Regions from separate parts of the Rossellomorea sp. NRS-1567 genome, predicted to be linked through region 1. Evidence: riboswitches for the same ligand, from Rfam matches in the RefSeq annotation. Region 1 holds a riboswitch; each other region holds the start of a gene.

Region 1 (4,669 bases):
TCATCTCTCCAAATGGCTTATGTGGAGGTGCACTGATGATACGTCCCTCATCATTTTTCATAAACTGAATTTGTTTAATCGGATCTTCTTTCATCATTGGATAAAAGAAACTGACAGCAATCAAGAGAAAGATGACACTAAACCCTGCGGCAAACTTCCCATTATGCATATGCTGCCACCAAAGCCGTCTAATAGTAGAAAGCCAGCTCCATATCTTCCATTCTTTCCACTTCGTTTTATCCTTATTATATTTGGTGTGATCGACGCTTCCCTCCCGATTAATCCATAGATATACCCCTTGATACACGACAAAAAAAGGCGTGTATATCATAATCAGTGAGATGGCTATGACCATTGGTCTGAAGTCTTGGACGATATAATACGTGATTCCCCTCATATTGAAAATCGTTTCAATGATGAATAAGCTCGAAAGCATCCCCCATATGATCAGCTTTCCATGATAAAACAGACTGGGAGAAATATTTTTCAATATGTGGGCAAATAGGATTCTGCCTTTCGACATGCCTTTACTTTGGGCAAACTCAATATGCGGCTTAAGCATTTCTTCTTCCATAATAAAAAGAAGAATCCGAAAGAAAGAGATCATGGGAATAATGGATAGTGTGATGATGGGAGCAAGAAAGATCTTTTCATCTCCGAGCTCTGTAAAGCTCATTAATTCAAAGCCAAAATGTTTAAAGACATAGACAATCAAAAGCTGAAGCATAAACGCAAACATTAAGTCAGGCACCGTCTCAAAGAGGTTTAATACCTTCTTTAGAGAAGACGTAACCCATCGGGGCAAAAACACTGTGAAGATGGTAAGGACAAATGCTGTTCCCAGGCCTAAACCCAATGCTCCACCGATAATCTGTAAAGAATACAGATAAGGTCCCCAAAGCATGTCCAGAAAATCGACTGTTATCCCTTTATAAGAATAGCTCCAATTTTCACCGTCCATAAATACAAAAACAAACTTAAAAAACTCTTCCATGAATCCGACTAAATTGTATAAACCCTTCTCCTTAAATACTTCAGGAGCAATACTCACGGCTAGAATACCGATCAATCCGAGAATATAATAGAACATAAATTTCAGCGGAAATGTGAGAAGCCTCATACCCTGATCCCCTTTTTTTCTCTTTTTCCTCAGTTTAATGGAAATGTTAAATATTTTCAATTTTATTTTAATTCGGACAATCTCATAGTAGATGTCCACGAAAAAAGGTGACTCCTACATTTCAGAGTCACCCTTCCTGTTTAAGCTAATAATCGACTCGGCCTTCCCAGATAATAGCCTTGCCCGATTGTAATCCCAATATCCTTTGCCACTTGCATATCCTGTTTGGTTTCAATGCCTTCTAACACAATTAACGTATCCTTACCGTAGAATTGATTAAAAAAGGAAAGGAATCGTTGTTTCTTATCATCTTGAGCCAGATTCAAAGCAAAATAACGATCGAGTTTAATGATCTCCGGTTCATATTCAATGGATTTCTTGATGGAAGAGGTCCCTTGCCCGAAGTCATCAATCGCATACCAAACACCATATTGCTTAAGTTCTTTAAGAGACTCTTTTAATATTGGGTTCTGCCACAGCTCCTCCGCACTCGACTCATTAATCTCCAGCACGAGACGCCCCAATATGTCCGGATGTTTCTTCATCAGGTCATAAAAATAGGTATGAAAGCTTGGGTGAAGAATCGTTGTGATATAAATATTAAGAAATAACTTACAATCCTTCAGTCCCTTCTCTGTAAAGCTTTCAAGAGCTTTTGAAATGGATAAGGTATCAAGCTTATACAAGATGTTGGCTTTCATCGCAGACTGAAAAACATTTTCGGGATTTTCGTTATACTTGTTTCGTAACAGGCCCTCATATGCATAGAGGGATTGATGCTTGCCCATTTCATATAAGGGCTGAAAATCATGATAAATATAGTCGTTTTGAAAAATAGTAAAGATATTCATAGGACCCCTATACTCTCTATAGTTTATAAAAAAAACCACACAAAAACGTATTCCTACGTTCGTATGTGGCCGGTTGCGCTACTAGCTCCCCTAAATGTAAGCGCCCATCTATCATTTAGGTTCAAAGCTCCCATTCGAATTGTCAGTATATGATTTTATCTTATAAGAAAAATATACCACAAACATAGTACTTATGGGTTATTTTTTAATTGATTATTAGAAAATTCCCAAAAATGATTATCTTGATACATAAGGATTGCCCTTTACCCAGAACCTCCACGGATAATCCCTGGCTTCTCCCGAGTTATCGATTCCAATTCGTTTTCCTTCCACGATGTCTTCAGGCTGGTATCCCTTTGAAATGATGAGAGGGGGTTCCAAAAAGCTGCCCCCGTAATCCTCCATTGTAATGCCTAACGCTTTTGTCAGCTTTCCTGGACCACTTGTCCAATTTTTTCTCACATGACCCGGTCTTCTTCTTTCCATTAGCTCCAAGCCTTCAAGGGGTTCGACCGCTCTAATGAGAATCGCTTCGGGTTTCTCTTTTTCCCCGCTCACTACATTGACCAGGCAGTGAGTATGCATAACGTATGTATAGATCCTGCCGGCTTCCTGAAACATGACTTCCGTCCGCTTCGTCCGTCTATTCCCATAGCTGTGAGCCGCCCGATCCGCTGGCCCTAAGTACGCTTCCGTCTCCACAATATAACCTGAAGCTGTTCCCTCCTCCGTCTCTTTCAATAACACACATCCCAACAAAGACTTTGCAAGTTCCAAAGTGGGCTGTTGGAAAAACGAAAGAGGCATAGGGGTATCATTCATGACTGTCACTTCCTTCAACCAATAATTCGTACACATATGTATGGTATACCCCATTTATTTGTTGGTTAAATAAATTTTCATTAAAGAAAAAATCCTGAATAGGTAACACTGTTCTTATTTCACCAGTCCATAAAGTAAATCTAAAGGCACCGCTTCCACCTTCCGTCCATTCCTCCCCGTTGTGGTTTCCGCTTTACAGAGAGAGTTCCATATGGCTTCTTCTACACTATCCACTGCCATTTCAAATAGAGTAGAGATGATCGGTCCGTCTTCTTTAATGAAACCGTACGGAATCGTGTTATCACTGGAAGGCTGATGTGGAATGCGGTGTGCAGTAGAAAACGCAAGAACAACATCACCACTCCCATGAGCTGCATATGAACCCGTTCTTGAAAGGCCGAATGAAGCACGTTTCGCCAGTCGTTTAAGCTGCCTTTCGTTTAGAGGTGCATCCGTCGCAAGGATGATCATGATTGATCCATCCGGTGCATTTTGATCCTCCCCGTTGTTAAGAATGGGAACCCTTAGATCTTTCCTCTGACCGAAATTTGTTAACACGAGGGCACCCACCGTATACTTCTCACCTCCAAAAGTATACTCCCTGGAACTCGTCCCTATTCCACCTTTGTAACCGAAACAAAGCATTCCCGTCCCCGCTCCAACGCACCCTTCATCGACAGGTCCAGATTGTGCATGAACAATGGCTTCCCGGGCATCTTCAGGCTTTACATGAAGACCGCGGATATCATTCAAGAACCCATCATTGCATTCTCCCACAACGACATTTACTGTCCCCGTTGTGTCTCCGATTTCAGGTGTCTCGTCCAGCATATATTGAACCGTCCCTTTTAACACATCTCCAACTGAAAGAGTATTCGTCAAGAGAATCGGACTTTCAAGGACACCCAGCTCCTCCATTTGAATCGTCCCGACTGTTTTTCCAAAGCCATTGATCACATGGTAACCCGTGCATACCTTATCACGAAACAGATTGCCGGAATGAGGTAATACCGCCGTTACACCCGTTCGTACCACGGTACCCTCATTCTCATAGTGAAGGGTTTTATGTCCGACCTTCACTCCCTCAATATCGGTAATGCTGTTATATTTCCCACATGTATAGGAGCCGATACTTCCTCCCAATTCCCGTAATCTCTTTCGTTCCATGGATGAATTACCCCCTTTTTTTCTTATCAATACTATTCGTGCCTAAATCACAAAACCCTCTTTAAGAAAGAGGCAACCCTATTTTTAACAGGATAAAGAGCACGTAGAGAGTACATATTAAAGACTGTTAAATGCTTGTAAAAGGCAATTAAAAACATTGGAGGACCTGACATGAGAAAACGATTTTTTTCCATTACAGCCTGTGCTGTCATCCCGTTTATGCTGATGACTGCCTGTAACAATAACGATGCAAACGATAACCTGATGGATACACAAAACGTGAATTACGATCCTGTAACTTATGATAACGGTGGTAGAGATCGGATGGATGGAATGCAAGGTAACCAAACTCCCCTTCACCGTTTCATGGCTCCGATAGACCCCAATGGGGACTTACGTGAATTTACCCACCTAGACCCAGGGGAAAATGCGCCAGGTAATGAAGAAGCCCGTCAGCCGAATCAGCCTGCACAAGAACCGAATACGGCAAAACCGGAACCACCTGCAGAGGGTCAGCCCAAACAGGATGCACAGGCATCCGATGCAAGTGGATTTGTGAAGCAGGTAGTTGATTTAACCAACCAGGAACGCAAGAAAAATGGACTTGGTGCCTTGAAAATGGATGGAGAGTTAGCGAATGTAGCGGAGATGAAATCAGAAGACATGAAGGAAAATGACTATTTCTCTCATACTTCTCCAACGTATGGGT
Region 2 (4,669 bases), on a different contig from region 1:
ATTTTTTGAGGATGAAGAGTTGTAGGAAGTAATCCATCGTGTTTGAAGTGTGAATCGTTAGTAAAATAAGAAGCGCCAATCATAAAGTGGATTGGCGCTTTTAATATTATTTTGTTTGACGTGACTGTTCGATCAACAACTCTTTTGATACTTTTGGTGCGAGCCATAGCATTGGTAATAAAAGAAGTGAGACGGGAACAGCGGTTACTACGATAAAGTTCTGGAGTGCTGTAACACTCCCATCACCTATATAAAGAAGGATTGCTGCGATGAAGCCCATCAAAATTGCCCAGAATACACGTAAGGAAACCTTGGGATCTCCTTCTCCGGAAACGGCCATCGCAATTGTATAGGACATTGAATCTCCTGTTGTGATGACAAAAATGATCGTTAGCAATAGAAATAGTGGTGAAATAATCCCTGCGACTGGCAGTTGGTTTGTGATGGCGATCATTGCAGCAGGCATACCTCCACTCATTAATTCCTGTGAGACACTCCCTGGATTTTGCAATTCATAGAATATACCTGAGCCACCTACAACGGTAAACCAGAAGGTGGTGACAATGGGAGCGATGATCGCAATGGCCAGAATAATTTGACGGATTGTTCTGCCGCGTGAAATACGGCTTACAAGAATAGCCATCATAGGTCCATACCCAATGAACCATCCCCAGAAAAACACGGTCCAGCTCCCCAACCAACTTGTATCCGACCGGAATGTACTGATCTGAATAAAGTGATCCACATAGTACCCGAATGAGGAGACGAAGGAATCGATAATGAATCCTCCGGGACCGAATAGTAAGACGAATAGAATCAATCCGAAGGCCAAGCGTACATTAAAATTACTCAGGATTTGTATACCTTTATGAATTCCTGTCGCAGCTGACACGGTGGAGACAATCACTAAACAGATAATGATGGCAAGCTGCGTGGAGAACTGGTCAGTATGCCGAAAAGAGTAGACAGACCGTAACTAGCCTGTAAACCGAGGAATCCAATCGGTCCGATTGTACCAGCCGCTACAGCAATAATGGCAAATGCATCAATGAACGTTCCAAGGATGCTCGTTTTAAGCTTTTCGCCGAATATGGGATATAGCAGAGTTCGCGGTTTCAGTGGCATCCCTCTATGGTAATGGCCGTACATCATAACGACGGCACTCAAAGTTCCTAAGATTGCCCAAGCGAGAAAGCCCCAGTGCATATAACTTTGTGCCAAGGCAGGCATGATTGCTTCCTGGGTTTTAGCAGTGATTCCTTCATGCATTGGAGGAACCGTCATAAAGTGATACATTGGCTCAGCAGCTGCCCAGAACACGCCGCCCCCTGCAAGTAAGGTTGCCATTATGATCGATAACCATTTATACGTTCCAATCTCCGGTTTTTCCATAAACCCTAACCGTACATTCCCATATTTAGAGAATGCAATGTAAAGTGCCACAAGAAAATGCAGTAGCATTAACACCTGCCAGAAAGCACCAAAGTATTTCGAAGACCAGGCGAAGCCTCCATTCACAAATGCGGTTACGCTGTCTAGACTTAGAAAAGCTGCGATAACGAAAGCGATTAATAATCCTCCACTGATGGCAAATACGGGCCAATCAATTTTGGATGTGTAATGATTTTTAGTAGACATATAAGACAAATGCTCCTTTATTTTTTTCCTATGAAAAAACACAAGCTCCTACTATCTCACAGGTAGAAAAGAGTTGTAAAGAAAAAGAATGAAATTGAGCATAGACAATTTATGTTAGGGTTTCACATATAAAGGTAAGTTATCCTTTTTCGGAAATTTCATCTTTTCAATAAAGGAAAAAACTCTATACTTAAAAGGAAGAATAAAACAAACTGAAAAAGGCAAACTTGTTGAAAGACAAGGAAACAAAGTGATGGGCCTGCCACTCTTTGGAATGGTCGCCAAGCTGCCAGCCGCATCCGACAGGTATTTCTGTTCACCACTACAAAGGCTGGAATAGGTTATTGAAATAAACATGTCACTAAAAAGAGAGAGGGAATGCAGATGACAAAGGTTGCCCTAGTTGCAGGATCCACAGGTTTGGTTGGTTCACACCTGATTGAAATACTGATCAAGAGTCCCGAGTATAAAAAAGTGATTTCGTTCGTGAGAAGAAGCAGCGGGGTGAAGCATGAGAAGTTGGATGAACGAATCATCCCATTCGATCAGATGAAGCTCCTGCCACACGAGGAAATCGATGATGTATTTTGTTGTCTTGGAACGACCATCAAGAAAGCGCAGACGAAGGAAGCGTTTAGAGAGGTAGATTACGAGTACCCCGTTCAACTAGGAAGGCTCGGTAAAGACCATGGAGCCAAACAATATATGGTCATATCAGCTATTGGGGCGAGTTCCGCTTCACCGTTCTTTTATAGTAAGGTGAAAGGGGAGCTCGAGGAAGACTTAATAGCCCTGTATTATCCCGCCCTGCACATTTTCAGGCCATCCCTTCTTTTAGGGGAAAGAGATGAATTCCGCCTTGGGGAAAAAGCGGGAGAACTCTTCTCCAGAGCCATCCGCCCGGTAATGGTAGGCAGGCTGAAAAAATACAGAAGCATTTCGGGACGTCAGGTGGCTTATGGAATGTACCGTGCCGCCAATTGCCCTGACGGTGAAAAAGTAACCTTCCATGAATCGGATCAAATTCAGCAGCTGTAGAATAACATCAGCAAAACAAAAGACCCGCACTTGAACTAAGCGGGTCTTTCGCGGTCAGAATGCATAAAAATGTCTCAAGGCATTCACGAGATGCTTCAGTGACAGGTCCTCTTCAAGATTCACAATCATTCCTTTGATGACGACCGGCCGGGTTCCATCCTTTTGAATTTCCTCTTGAATGACTTCCAACGAAATTTTGGTGTTTTCGTCCTCTGCTACTTCACGTGCATCCTCGATCATATGAACAAGTGTAGACTCATTGATCCTGTTAGATAAAGTGAAATCCTTTACCAGATCCTCCACTTTTTCAAAGGAAAGGACAGGCTGATCCCCGCTTTTTAGTAGACCTTCCACCAAATCATCCGTACGTTTCAAAATGAATCGGGATAAATAGGCAAAATCCAATTCGATTTTATCAAGCATCACCAATTCTAAATAAGAATGGAAAAAACCTTGAATCATCATGGTGATATCCCAGAAGTAGGGCTCGATTTTCTTTCCGTATATCCCATATAATCTTCTTTTATAATAGCGATGGGTGTCCATTTTCATCTCACTGAGGAGATCATGGATTTCATCGTTAAACGGCATGGCATTCTCTCTGATCTGCATGATGATGAACTCTTTATGTTTACAGATTTCAATAAACTGACACTCTAATTGCTTTTGGAATTTTTCATAAGGAGGCAAATCCTCGTCTTCAATCTCATTTACTTTAGCCGTGATCATTTTAAAATAGTAATTCATGATGGCTAACAGAAGGGCTTCCTTTGATTTGAAATACAAATAGAATGCACCTTTTGATATCTCACACTCGTTCACGATTTCTTGCACCGAGGTGGCGTTAAATCCTTTTGTGGCAAACAGCTTGATCGATGTTTCAATAATTAATTTCTCTTTTTCCTTCATGCTTTCCTCTCCTTGATAAACTCCTTACCTTCATTATGACCGATTGGTCACAAAAAATAAACCTTTTCTTTTATAAGTATATTGACTTATGACTGTACGGTCAGTTATATTAGATTGTGTTATGACTAGTCGGTCAGAAAAATGATAGAAGGGACGAATAAAGAGTGAATAGTATTATTAATTTCGTACTCAAGAATAAGTTTGCCGTATGGTTAATGACCATCATCGTCATTATTGCAGGCTTATATTCAGGATTTAATATGAAACTCGAAACCTTACCAAACATTAATACCCCGATTGTAAGTGTTACGACGGTGTATCCGGGAGCCACTCCTGAAGATGTAGCCGAAAAGGTTTCTGAACCAATCGAAAAACGTTTGAAGAATTTAAATGGGGTAAATGTTGTCAGCTCCACGTCTTATCAAAATGCTTCAGCCGTTCAGATAGAATACAAGTTTTCGAAAGATATGGACGAAGCAAAGACTGAAGTGGAAGATGCTCTTTCGGATCTCCCTTTTCCAGAAGGGGTGAATGAGCCGGAGGTATCAAGATTAAGCTTTAACGCTTTCCCGATCATCGCACTCAGTGTAGCAAATGAGGACCAATCTCTTGCTCAATTAACTTCGACTGTAGAAGAAACAATCGTACCACAGTTAGAAGGAGTGGATGGGGTAGCATCTGTTCAAGTTTCAGGTCAACAAGTTCAAGAAGCACAAGTCGTTTTTGATCAGGAAAAGCTTGTTCAATACGGCTTAACCGAAGAAACGGTCCAGAATATGATCAAAGGTTCTAATGTGACAGCACCATTAGGACTTTACACGTTTAAAGACAGTCAAAAATCTGTGATGGTTGATGGAAATATTACAACGATCGAAGATTTGAAAGAGATGAAGATTCCTGTGATGCCTTCAGCTGGGTCCATGGAAGCTCCACAAGGGCAAACGCAAACACCCGGGGGACAAACTCCTCAAGCTCAGCCTGAGCCTGCCGGTGAAGCACCTGCCGGGATGAAAATCCCGACCGTACAACTATCAGACATTGCTGATATCCAGCTAAAAGGGAAAGCCGAATCGATTTCAAGAAC
Region 3 (4,669 bases), on a different contig from region 1:
ATTGATATCGTTATGAAGAAATAATTTCTTGATAACTTTTTGAGGGACGGACCTCGGAATATTTAGCTTTTCTGCAATGAATCCTGATATAAAGGGGTTTCGCTGCGATGGAGCTTTGATTCGAGGTCCGTCCCTCTTTTCGAAGAAGAAAACTTGCCAGCCGGTCATCATCAAATATAACCAAAATCTACGCAGGATTGCTCACTTAGTAAAGGGGCGATCCTTTTTCAATTGGGTTTAGAGAGGGACGGACCTCGAGTATGTTCTCTTTTGAACAACAAACCTTGATATAAAAGGGTTTACATAGCAAAGTCAGATGTTTTCAAGGTCCGTCCCTCTCCTGTTGCTATTACACGCACAATTTCTGTACAATAAGGTGTACATACATATTGGTAGGAGGAATTTTGAATGCTTGATATTAATCAGATTAAAGAGATCGTTCCCCATCGTTATCCGTTTTTGTTGGTGGATAGAATTCTTGAAGTGGAAGATGGCAAGAAAGCGGTTGGGATTAAGAATGTTACTGCGAATGAGGAATTCTTCAATGGGCATTTCCCTGATTACCCTGTAATGCCAGGTGTGTTGATTGTGGAGGCACTTGCTCAGGTCGGTGCTGTGGCCATGCTGAAAGTGGAAGATAACCGCGGGCGTTTAGCTTTTTTCACAGGCATTGATAAATGTCGCTTCAAGCGTCAAGTGAAACCGGGAGACCAGCTGAGACTTGAAGTTGAAATGATCCGTTTTAAAGGGCCGATCGGTAAAGGAAAAGGCGTGGCGACGGTTGATGGTGAGGTTGCCTGCGAATTAGAAATGATGTTCGCTTTAGGAGATAAACAATAAAAATGTGCAAACTGGGCTTGTTGTGATTCGTTCACTTCAGGTCCATTTTTTTTGGTTTCAACTCTTCACTTGCTCAAAATCCAATTTCCCCAAAAAATTTCTCTCAAAATGCAAATTAATTCATTTTCAGGGAATGCTAACGAAAGACCAAAGTAACGGTCTTACATTAACTAACATACACGTTAGAAAGGAGTAATACATCATGAGCAAAAAATTATTATCCATTCTTGGTGGTTCAGCACTTGCTGCCATGCTTCTTGTAGGATGTAACGCAAATCAGGAGCCACCTCCGGAAGACGAGGCTCCAACAGAAGAAGAAGTGCCTGAAGATGATGGCATGAACGAAAATAACGGGGACATGGGTGAAGAAAATTACCCTGAATCAGAGGACAAAAACGAGCAAGGCGACAAAGATGCAGCGAAGGATAATAACACGCCTGAGGAAGATGCTGTAGAAGATGATAAGGATATGCAGGATCAGGATAAGAAGGACGAGTAATAGAGTTGAGCGCAGAGGCTAAAAGCTTCTGCGCTTTATTTTTTAGAGTTAAAACAGGAATTCTCTATTAAGAACGATAAAGTTAGGGATTTTAAGCAATTAAAAGATATTTCAAGGATAGTACTTATTTTCAGTGTGTTTTATGGAAAAATAAAGTTGAATTACCTATTAATTGGTATATAATTAATTTTGTTCACTATAATGAACAAAAAACTCAATAGGGGTGTTGTATGTATAAAAAAGTATGTAGTAGATGTACACGTTCCTCTTTTAGTAGCACTGAATTAGGCGATTGGATATGCCCCTCATGTGGAAATAATTTAACAAATTCACCTTTTTATGCATCTTCTCTAAGGCTTGGCAATATACTTCCATTAAGAAAAAAATTAGAGGCTTACAAAAAAGGGATGGGTCAAAAGTATTTTTGAAGTTTCGACGAATCATATTATAGAATAGCAAAAATCCTCTCTATATTTAAAAATTAACAGAGTATTTGTCGGAAAAAGTATGCTGTTGTAGGAAAAAAGTGTAAAAAAGATATCAGAAAAGACAAAAAATATTAACAAAAAGTGGTACTATTGGTATATCAAAGATAAAGACAGGATCAGAAAAAGGCAAACCCATTGAAAAGTGGGGACGCAAAGTCACAGGTCTACAGTATTAATAGTATATATCACTCGTCTGTAAGACTTACATAATTTTTTACACATACTTGGATTAAGTGATAGTTAGATGCTCCATATTAATACGACGGCGGCTGGATTGCCTGGAATACGTTTAGTGTATTTTAGGAGGGGAAACAAATTGGGGAACAAAGTATTGGATCAAGAATGGGTAGATTTGGTCAGACAAGCTTTAGAAGCAGGTATTTCTAAGGAACAGATTAGGGAGTATTTACAAAAGCGACCCCAGGACGTAAAAGCCGAGTACAAAGTGATTTAATATAAATAAAGTCTTGCGAATCCCTCGCAAGACTTTATTTATTGCCTAATTTCCACTTGTTAAATTCAATGAATTCCCTGAACTGCTCCTTGGTAATTCCAGAATCCATGGCTTCTTCTGCAATCTTAAGCCACTCATGATCGATATTTTGATCATCTGGTAGATCGTGTAAAAGAGCATCCATCGGAATCCCTAAAGCAGCTGAAACTTTCTCAAGGAATTGGATAGAAGGGTTTTGTTGAAGGTTACGCTCTATTGAACTCAAGTATGACTTTGCAACACCGGCTTTATCAGCAAGCTCTGTCATGGACATGCGTTTTTCTTGTCTGTATTTCTTTACTCTTTCTCCAATCACAGGGAACACCTACCTAAGAACTTCATATAAGAAGCCACAATATTAATACAATTATATCATAATCAAACAGATGAATATTACATAATTTTGTACAATTAAACGCTAGGTTTTGCCGTTGCCGGAATCCTTGGCTTCGATACCATTTTCTCACGGAACTCACGGATTAACTCTTCGCCCGAATATCCTTTTTGTACTAAGTCATCAAGGAGTAATTCTGCATATTCATTCCTCTGTTTTTTCAATTTCCCCTCAAACATAATACTGATATGCTCATCCATCTCTTTAATACAACGGATTGTAGTCATGAACGCAGCCGGGTCATTGGCCTTATTAGAAATCACGACCTGGATTTCCAAATCTTCCTTTCGTTGCTGAGCCTCTTGAAAGAACTCGATATATTTATTCGACAAGTACGTTTCGACAAGCCACGTACTTTGCCCATCCTCTTTATTAATAATCAGACCGTCCACTATCTCAAAGTCACGCAGTTCATCGTTCTCCACTACTTGCAGTGAAATAACTTTAAAGGTTTTCATGAACGAACATCTCCCATTTAAAGGTTTTATAAAATTATATCATAGTAGGAATTGTTTCCCTAACAAATTCCTCAATGAAAAAAAAGGACGAAAGATGCAATTTTGTGATTTTGGCCCCGTTTTTGAGTAAAAAACGTAAAATCTCCCTAGGGGAATTTCCGAAATTCAAGCCATTTTTGCCTCGAATTTCGGAAATTCACGATTTTACAAGATGAGACAGAAGATTGTAAGATGAAAGCAGCTTAAGAGAAAGGAGGAAAGAATACAATTGATCAACCAAGTGACCCTCGTTGGAAGGCTGACCAAAGATCCTGAAGCAAGAAAAACATTGGAAGGAAAATCGATACTTAACGCTACGATAGCTGTGAATCGTAACTACAAGAATCAAAAAGGCCAAATTGAGACAGACTTCGTGCTCTGCACCATATGGAACCGGGCAGCAGACAATACGGAGAAATACTGCCGGAAAGGATCTGTCGTTGGCGTGACCGGTCGAATCCAAACCCGTTATTTTGATAACGATCAAGGAAAACGAACGTATGTAACCGAAGTCGTGGCTGAAAATGTCCGCTTTATGGACAGCAGAAGGGAAACTGCAGAAGCACCAGAGCCAAGCAAGAAAGAGCCAATCGAATTACCGTTTTAATATTTATTTAAGGGAGATGGAGTTGTGGCCACACTGCAAGATCTTGAACAAAGAATTGACAGAATGGAAAAGTTAACAGAAGACCTCATCAAAAAAGTAGCAAGAGCAAACGTCGAAAATTTCTATTTATCTCAACGGGTGACAGCCCTTGAGCAAGGATACGAATACCCGAGTCCAGTTTTGAAAACCTCGTCATAAAAAAAACTCCACCCAGAATTCTTTCCATACGAACAATCCAACCAACCTAATAAGCAGCTGTCTCAAATTCCAATGGTCATCGCAACATGCCTCAAATATGCCTCATTAGAAATATACATGTGTAGCAGTGAGTAACGTAAGCAGTAATTCCCCTTATTGTCTTCATATTGAGTCGGTTTCCTTTTGGGGAGCCGGCGTTTTTTTGATTGGTAAGAGAGCGATGTTGCATTAGATCTTCTCCCGTGGTGAATGTTAATGATTCCGGTTGTTCACATTTTGGCACGAGTTTTGTGGGAATTGGCACAACAGACGCTAAAAGTGGCACAACAAAGTCCAGAAGTGGCACAAGTTTGCTCGGAAGTGGCGCAACAAAAGGTATCGGCAGATTAAACGTAATCATTTATATAATTATATTTGTAAAAAATGAATTCAAACCTAACCCTAATTTGTCAAAATCCTTTTAAATAACCCCAATAGCCACTAATTTCAGACCACACCTACAAAAAACCTCTTCCCCGCAAAAGGAAAGAGGTCACATACAACTACTCCAACACCAACAACGATTCCAAATCCTGATCCGACAATTCCGTAACCCATTGATCACTGCGGATGATTTCATCGTTCAATGCCTGCTTTTTCATCAGCATGGCATC
Region 4 (4,669 bases), on a different contig from region 1:
TCCATTATACGATGTATTTATCGTAAAAGCGGAAAATCCCCGTGAAACTGGGAAAATCGCTGCTGAAGTCAGCAAGTATGAAGGTGTGAACGAAGCACTTTATGGTGAAGCGAAGATTGAAAGATTATTTAATGTATTGGAAATGAGTCGAAACGTTGGATTAGTGTTAATCATCGGTCTATTGTTTACCGCCATGTTCCTCATCTCAAATACAATCAAAATCACCATTGTCGCCAGAAGAAGGGAAATCGAGATAATGAAACTCGTGGGTGCAACCAACTGGTTTGTACGCTGGCCATTCATTCTAGAAGGATTATGGCTTGGAATTTTAGGTTCTATTATCCCGATCGCTCTTGTCACAACAGGTTACTACTATGCTTATGAATTTATTAAGCCAAAACTACAAAACCATTTTATTCAGATATTAGATTTTACCCCCTTTATCTATCAAGTAAACGGATTGATTCTATTAATGGGTTGCCTGATTGGGGCTTGGGGAAGCTTTATGTCTGTACGTAAATTCTTAAAAGTGTAAAATTTGATAGGTTGATAGAAGCTGAAAGGAGCATGCCGCTTGAACAAGAAGTATTTCATATCATTATCAATTGCAGCAGCATTAACAATCGGGAGTCTACCAACGTTAGGGACAACAGCTAACGCTCATTCCTCCGTGGAGGAATTACAGAAGCAACAAGAAGGCATTTCTTCTAAAAAAGAGGAAATCAATGGAAAAATTGATGAGAAAAAATCAGAGATTAACCAAAACATCAGTAAACAACAAGAAATCCAATCACAAATTGCAGAAATCAGTACAAAATTAAAAGATACTGAAACAAAGATTACCGAGAAAACAAAAGAGATTGACGAAACAACAGCAGAAATCAATAAACTTAAAGAAGAAATTGAAGTTCTAAAGAAAAAGATAGAAGAACGTAACGAACTATTAAAAGAACGTGCCCGTGCCATCCAGGAAAAAGGCGGCTCTGCAAACTATCTTGATGTACTACTTGGCGCGGACAGCTTCGGTGACTTCATCAACCGTGTAACAGCAGTCAATACAATCGTAAGTGCAGATAAGAAGATCATGGACGAACAAAAACGTGATCAGGCTGAATTAGAAAAGAAACAAGAAGAAGTAGAAGGCAAGCTTGCAGAATTAGAATCTACTAAAGCAAGTCTGGAGTCTTTGAAAAAAGATCTTGATAGTCAAAAAGCTAAAAAAGCGGATTTATTCAAGCAGCTAGAAGCGCAGCAGGCTTCTTTGGAAGTGGAGAAAAAAGATCTTCAAAAAGAATCTGATGAGCTTTCTAAAATGGAACACCAGCTTGAAGGTGAAATCCAGGCTGAACAAGCACGTCTAGCAGAACTTGCACGCCAGCGTGAAATCGAACGCAAGCGTCAAGCGGAAGCTGAAGCGGCAAAACGTGCAGCAGAACAACAACAAGCAACTGCGAGCAGCAATAGCGGTGGTGGTTCTTCTTCTGCAGCACCTGCCCCTGCCCCATCAGCTCCAAGTGCACCAGTAAGTGCCGGTGCCTGGACAGCTCCAGCTTATGGAACGATTACAACAAACTTTGGCTGGGACACATTGAACGGTAAGCAACGTTTCCATTATGGTACAGATATCGCGGCAAGAGGCAGTGTTCCAATCTCAGCAGCAGCTGATGGATATGTCATCAAGAGTCAGTACAGCTCAAGCTATGGAAATGTAGTTTACATCACTCACTCAATTAATGGTCAAACCTTCACAACGGTTTATGCCCACATGGCTTCTTCATCAGTAAGCTCTGGACAAGCAGTGAACAAAGGTGACAGAATTGGTTACATGGGTAACACAGGATACTCTTTCGGTCAGCATTTACACTTTGAACTTCACGCAGGTTCATGGAATGCATCGAAATCCAATGCTGTAAATCCACGTCAATATATTAACTTTTAATTAGAAAACCCCGCCATGAGCGGGGTTTCTTTTATGGATATAATTCATTTTTTTTGTATTACATAAAGATGTAAGGAAATGGAATGGAATATTATTCTCATGACTGTTTTCATATCCTTTTTCTTCTAGTATAATGACAACTATATTACCTTGATTTGTATAGTCCTTCGAAAAGGCAAACTAATTGAAAAATTAGGACGCAAAACCACGGGTCTTCCATTTTTTATCTTAAAATAATGATCGCCGGGTTACCGAAAACAATGGATTACAATGAATACTAATTAGGACGCTTTATTAGTATCATTTCGCCTGCCTTTTTGGTGGGATTTTTTTATCTATATGTCCAGTATAGTAGGATTTGAATCTGTAGTAAGGATGATGATGTTGGAATCGACTGAATTAAAAAGGCAATTAAGAAGTTTTTGTAGAAGGAACCGTACTGCATTAAAGTACACCTATGTTGGTGAATATTCAGCAGAAGAGATCACCGAGATGATTATTGAAAATCTCGGCTCAGAAGAGGTTAAGAGGATACTAAACGACATTGAAATCATCCATCGCCGTGGTGGAAATACAGTTACATACTTTATGCTTATTTTAGAAGGATTAAAAGCAGCATAAAAACCGAATGCGGATCCAATCCGGCATTCGGTTTTATTTATGTAACAGGCAGTAATTGCTCTTCAAGCCCTTGTTCCTAATATACAGTCATCTCATATGGGAGTAGTTCGTGCATATTTCAATGATTAGACACACACTCTTTCTGTAAATCTGTAATAATTCTCATATAGGATACACTATGAGTAAATAACTTGCTTGTATATGTAGAATTTAAGATACTAATACATAATAGGGTATATTTACCGAACGGAGGAATCTAAATGACAGGAGATTTATTCGAACATCATAAAGCTTCAAAGCTCCTCGATCCAAAACGTCAGGAGCTCGTACCAGTGGACCAAGCACTCGAACTTCTCAAACTCAATAAAGACGATATCGTAGCCGACTTAGGCTGTGGAAATGGCTATCTGACTCTCCCCATTGCCAAAACGGTTGAAACAAAGGTCCAGGCAGTAGATCTGCAGCAGGAGATGCTGGAATACCTGAAACACCGTGCAAACGAAGAAAATGTAGACAATATCGTGTATGTGAAATCATCCCTGGAATACCTCAGCTTCAACAAAGGTACCTTGGATAAAATCGTATCCGCCTTTGTCTTGCACGAAGTTCCCGACCTGATCAAAGTATTTCAGGATCTACACGATATGCTGAAGGAAGATGGAATTTGGCTGATCCTGGATTGGGAAAAGGTAGATTCAGAAATGGGACCACCTTTAGATCATCGGATTTCTTCCGGGGAACTCGATCGACAGCTCCAATCATCCGGGTTCCATACAATATTAGGTCACTTGCATCCATCGGTTTATTATATTGTCGTGAAAAAAGGGTAGGGAGCATCGATATACAGGAAATAAAGATAGCTATCTTAATCAAACATTAACATTTCCTGTTCATACTGTTCATGTAAAGGAGTGAACAGTATGACGGAAGTATCGATTTGGTTTGCATTAGCCGCCGGGGCACTATCCTTTTTTTCACCTTGTGTGTTTCCGCTTCTCCCGGCTTACGTAAGTCATTTAACAGGTGGACAGGCAAGAGAAGGACAAATGCAGGTGGAAAGATCGGTGGTCTTACTTAGGTCATTTGGTTTTATTGCAGGATTTTCCCTCATCTTCATTCTAATGGGGGCCTCTGCCAGCTTCCTTGGAGAGATTTTCTCAGAATATCGGATTTATATTGAACAGATTGCAGGGATTCTGATTATTGTATTTGGTTTACAGATGATGGGCTGGCTTAGCTTTTCTTTCTTAATGAAAGATACGAGAAAGCTTGAAACAAGGAAAAAAGGGACAGCTGTGGGTTCTATCCTGCTGGGCATGGCCTTTGCCAGCGGATGGTCACCATGTGTGGGATTAACCCTTTCTTCCATTCTTTTACTAGCAAGTGCCAGCAGTACATTGACTCAGGGAGTCGTGCTGCTCATTGTGTATTCGCTTGGTTTGGCGGTACCGTTCCTGCTGATCTCACTGCTGATCACGAAGACATTTACCGTAATGAAAGTGGTCAATAAAATCTTACCAAAGCTTTCTAAAATCAATGGAGCATTGATGATTGCATTGGGATTTCTGGTGTTCAGTGGGAAGATGCAGCAAATCAGCTCGTATCTATCCGTATTTAGTCTCTTCTCAACATAGGGGGATAGTATGAAGGTTCAAAATAAGACGATTATGATTGTTGAAGACGATATGAAGATCCGTAAGCTAATCAAGCTCTTCCTCGAAAAAGAAGGATACGAGGTATTTGAAGCAAGTGATGGTGAAGAAGGGAAACAACTGTTCAAAGAACATGACCCATGCTTTGCGATACTGGACTTGATGCTTCCGAAAACTCAAGGAGAAGAGCTTTGCAGGTGGATACGGGAAGAAGAGAAAAGTGATATCGGCATTATTTTCGTTACGGCAAAAACGAATGAAGAAGAGCGGATTTATGGGTTGAAAGCTGGAGCGGATGATTATGTCACAAAGCCATTTAGTCCATCTGAGCTCGTTACCCGCGTGGACACTGTGCTGCGCAGAACAGGGACACGCTGCCAGAAGCTCAGTAGGAAAGGGTTGACGTTGAAGCCTTTGAAGGGTGAGGTCACCTATAAAGGGGACGTCCTGGAATTAA

Evidence for each region. Region 1 has a riboswitch for cyclic di-GMP ahead of ACIFOD_RS04240 (EAL domain-containing protein). Riboswitches for the same ligand answer to the same signal wherever they lie in the genome.
Region 2: linked by a shared signal. The riboswitch ahead of ACIFOD_RS17220 (NAD-dependent epimerase/dehydratase family protein) and the one ahead of ACIFOD_RS04240 (EAL domain-containing protein) in region 1 are both predicted to bind cyclic di-GMP.
Region 3: linked by a shared signal. The riboswitch ahead of ACIFOD_RS12205 (anti-repressor SinI family protein) and the one ahead of ACIFOD_RS04240 (EAL domain-containing protein) in region 1 are both predicted to bind cyclic di-GMP.
Region 4: linked by a shared signal. The riboswitch ahead of ACIFOD_RS08480 (hypothetical protein) and the one ahead of ACIFOD_RS04240 (EAL domain-containing protein) in region 1 are both predicted to bind cyclic di-GMP.

The regions. Positions count from the first base shown of each region.
Region 1 is NZ_JBITPL010000006.1:56,250-60,918, forward strand. Features, by position in the region: gene ACIFOD_RS04235 (ABC transporter permease subunit) at 1-1,120, opposite strand, end outside; gene ACIFOD_RS04240 (EAL domain-containing protein) at 1,261-1,971, opposite strand; cyclic di-GMP riboswitch class II at 2,030-2,110, opposite strand; gene ACIFOD_RS04245 (DNA-3-methyladenine glycosylase) at 2,209-2,793, opposite strand; gene ACIFOD_RS04250 (P1 family peptidase) at 2,908-3,960, opposite strand; gene ACIFOD_RS04255 (CAP domain-containing protein) at 4,132-4,669, shown strand, end outside.
Region 2 is NZ_JBITPL010000024.1:160,817-165,485, reverse strand. Features, by position in the region: gene ACIFOD_RS17230 (hypothetical protein) at 1-25, shown strand, start outside; partial or broken gene ACIFOD_RS17225 (BCCT family transporter) at 107-1,638, opposite strand; cyclic di-GMP riboswitch class I at 1,849-1,932, shown strand; gene ACIFOD_RS17220 (NAD-dependent epimerase/dehydratase family protein) at 2,023-2,676, shown strand; gene ACIFOD_RS17215 (TetR/AcrR family transcriptional regulator) at 2,731-3,585, opposite strand; gene ACIFOD_RS17210 (efflux RND transporter permease subunit) at 3,750-4,669, shown strand, end outside.
Region 3 is NZ_JBITPL010000016.1:154,356-159,024, reverse strand. Features, by position in the region: gene ACIFOD_RS12220 (DNA-directed RNA polymerase subunit beta) at 1-24, shown strand, start outside; gene fabZ (3-hydroxyacyl-ACP dehydratase FabZ) at 409-840, shown strand; gene ACIFOD_RS12210 (hypothetical protein) at 1,043-1,339, shown strand; cyclic di-GMP riboswitch class I at 1,943-2,036, shown strand; gene ACIFOD_RS12205 (anti-repressor SinI family protein) at 2,144-2,281, shown strand; gene ACIFOD_RS12200 (helix-turn-helix domain-containing protein) at 2,316-2,636, opposite strand; gene ACIFOD_RS12195 (YwpF-like family protein) at 2,732-3,172, opposite strand; gene ACIFOD_RS12190 (single-stranded DNA-binding protein) at 3,441-3,818, shown strand; gene ACIFOD_RS12185 (hypothetical protein) at 3,843-4,016, shown strand; gene ACIFOD_RS12180 (DEAD/DEAH box helicase) at 4,559-4,669, opposite strand, start outside.
Region 4 is NZ_JBITPL010000014.1:111,920-116,588, forward strand. Features, by position in the region: gene ftsX (permease-like cell division protein FtsX) at 1-535, shown strand, start outside; gene ACIFOD_RS08475 (murein hydrolase activator EnvC family protein) at 575-1,939, shown strand; cyclic di-GMP riboswitch class I at 2,104-2,195, shown strand; gene ACIFOD_RS08480 (hypothetical protein) at 2,279-2,560, shown strand; gene ACIFOD_RS08485 (class I SAM-dependent methyltransferase) at 2,821-3,390, shown strand; gene ACIFOD_RS08490 (cytochrome c biogenesis CcdA family protein) at 3,481-4,194, shown strand; gene ACIFOD_RS08495 (response regulator transcription factor) at 4,204-4,669, shown strand, end outside.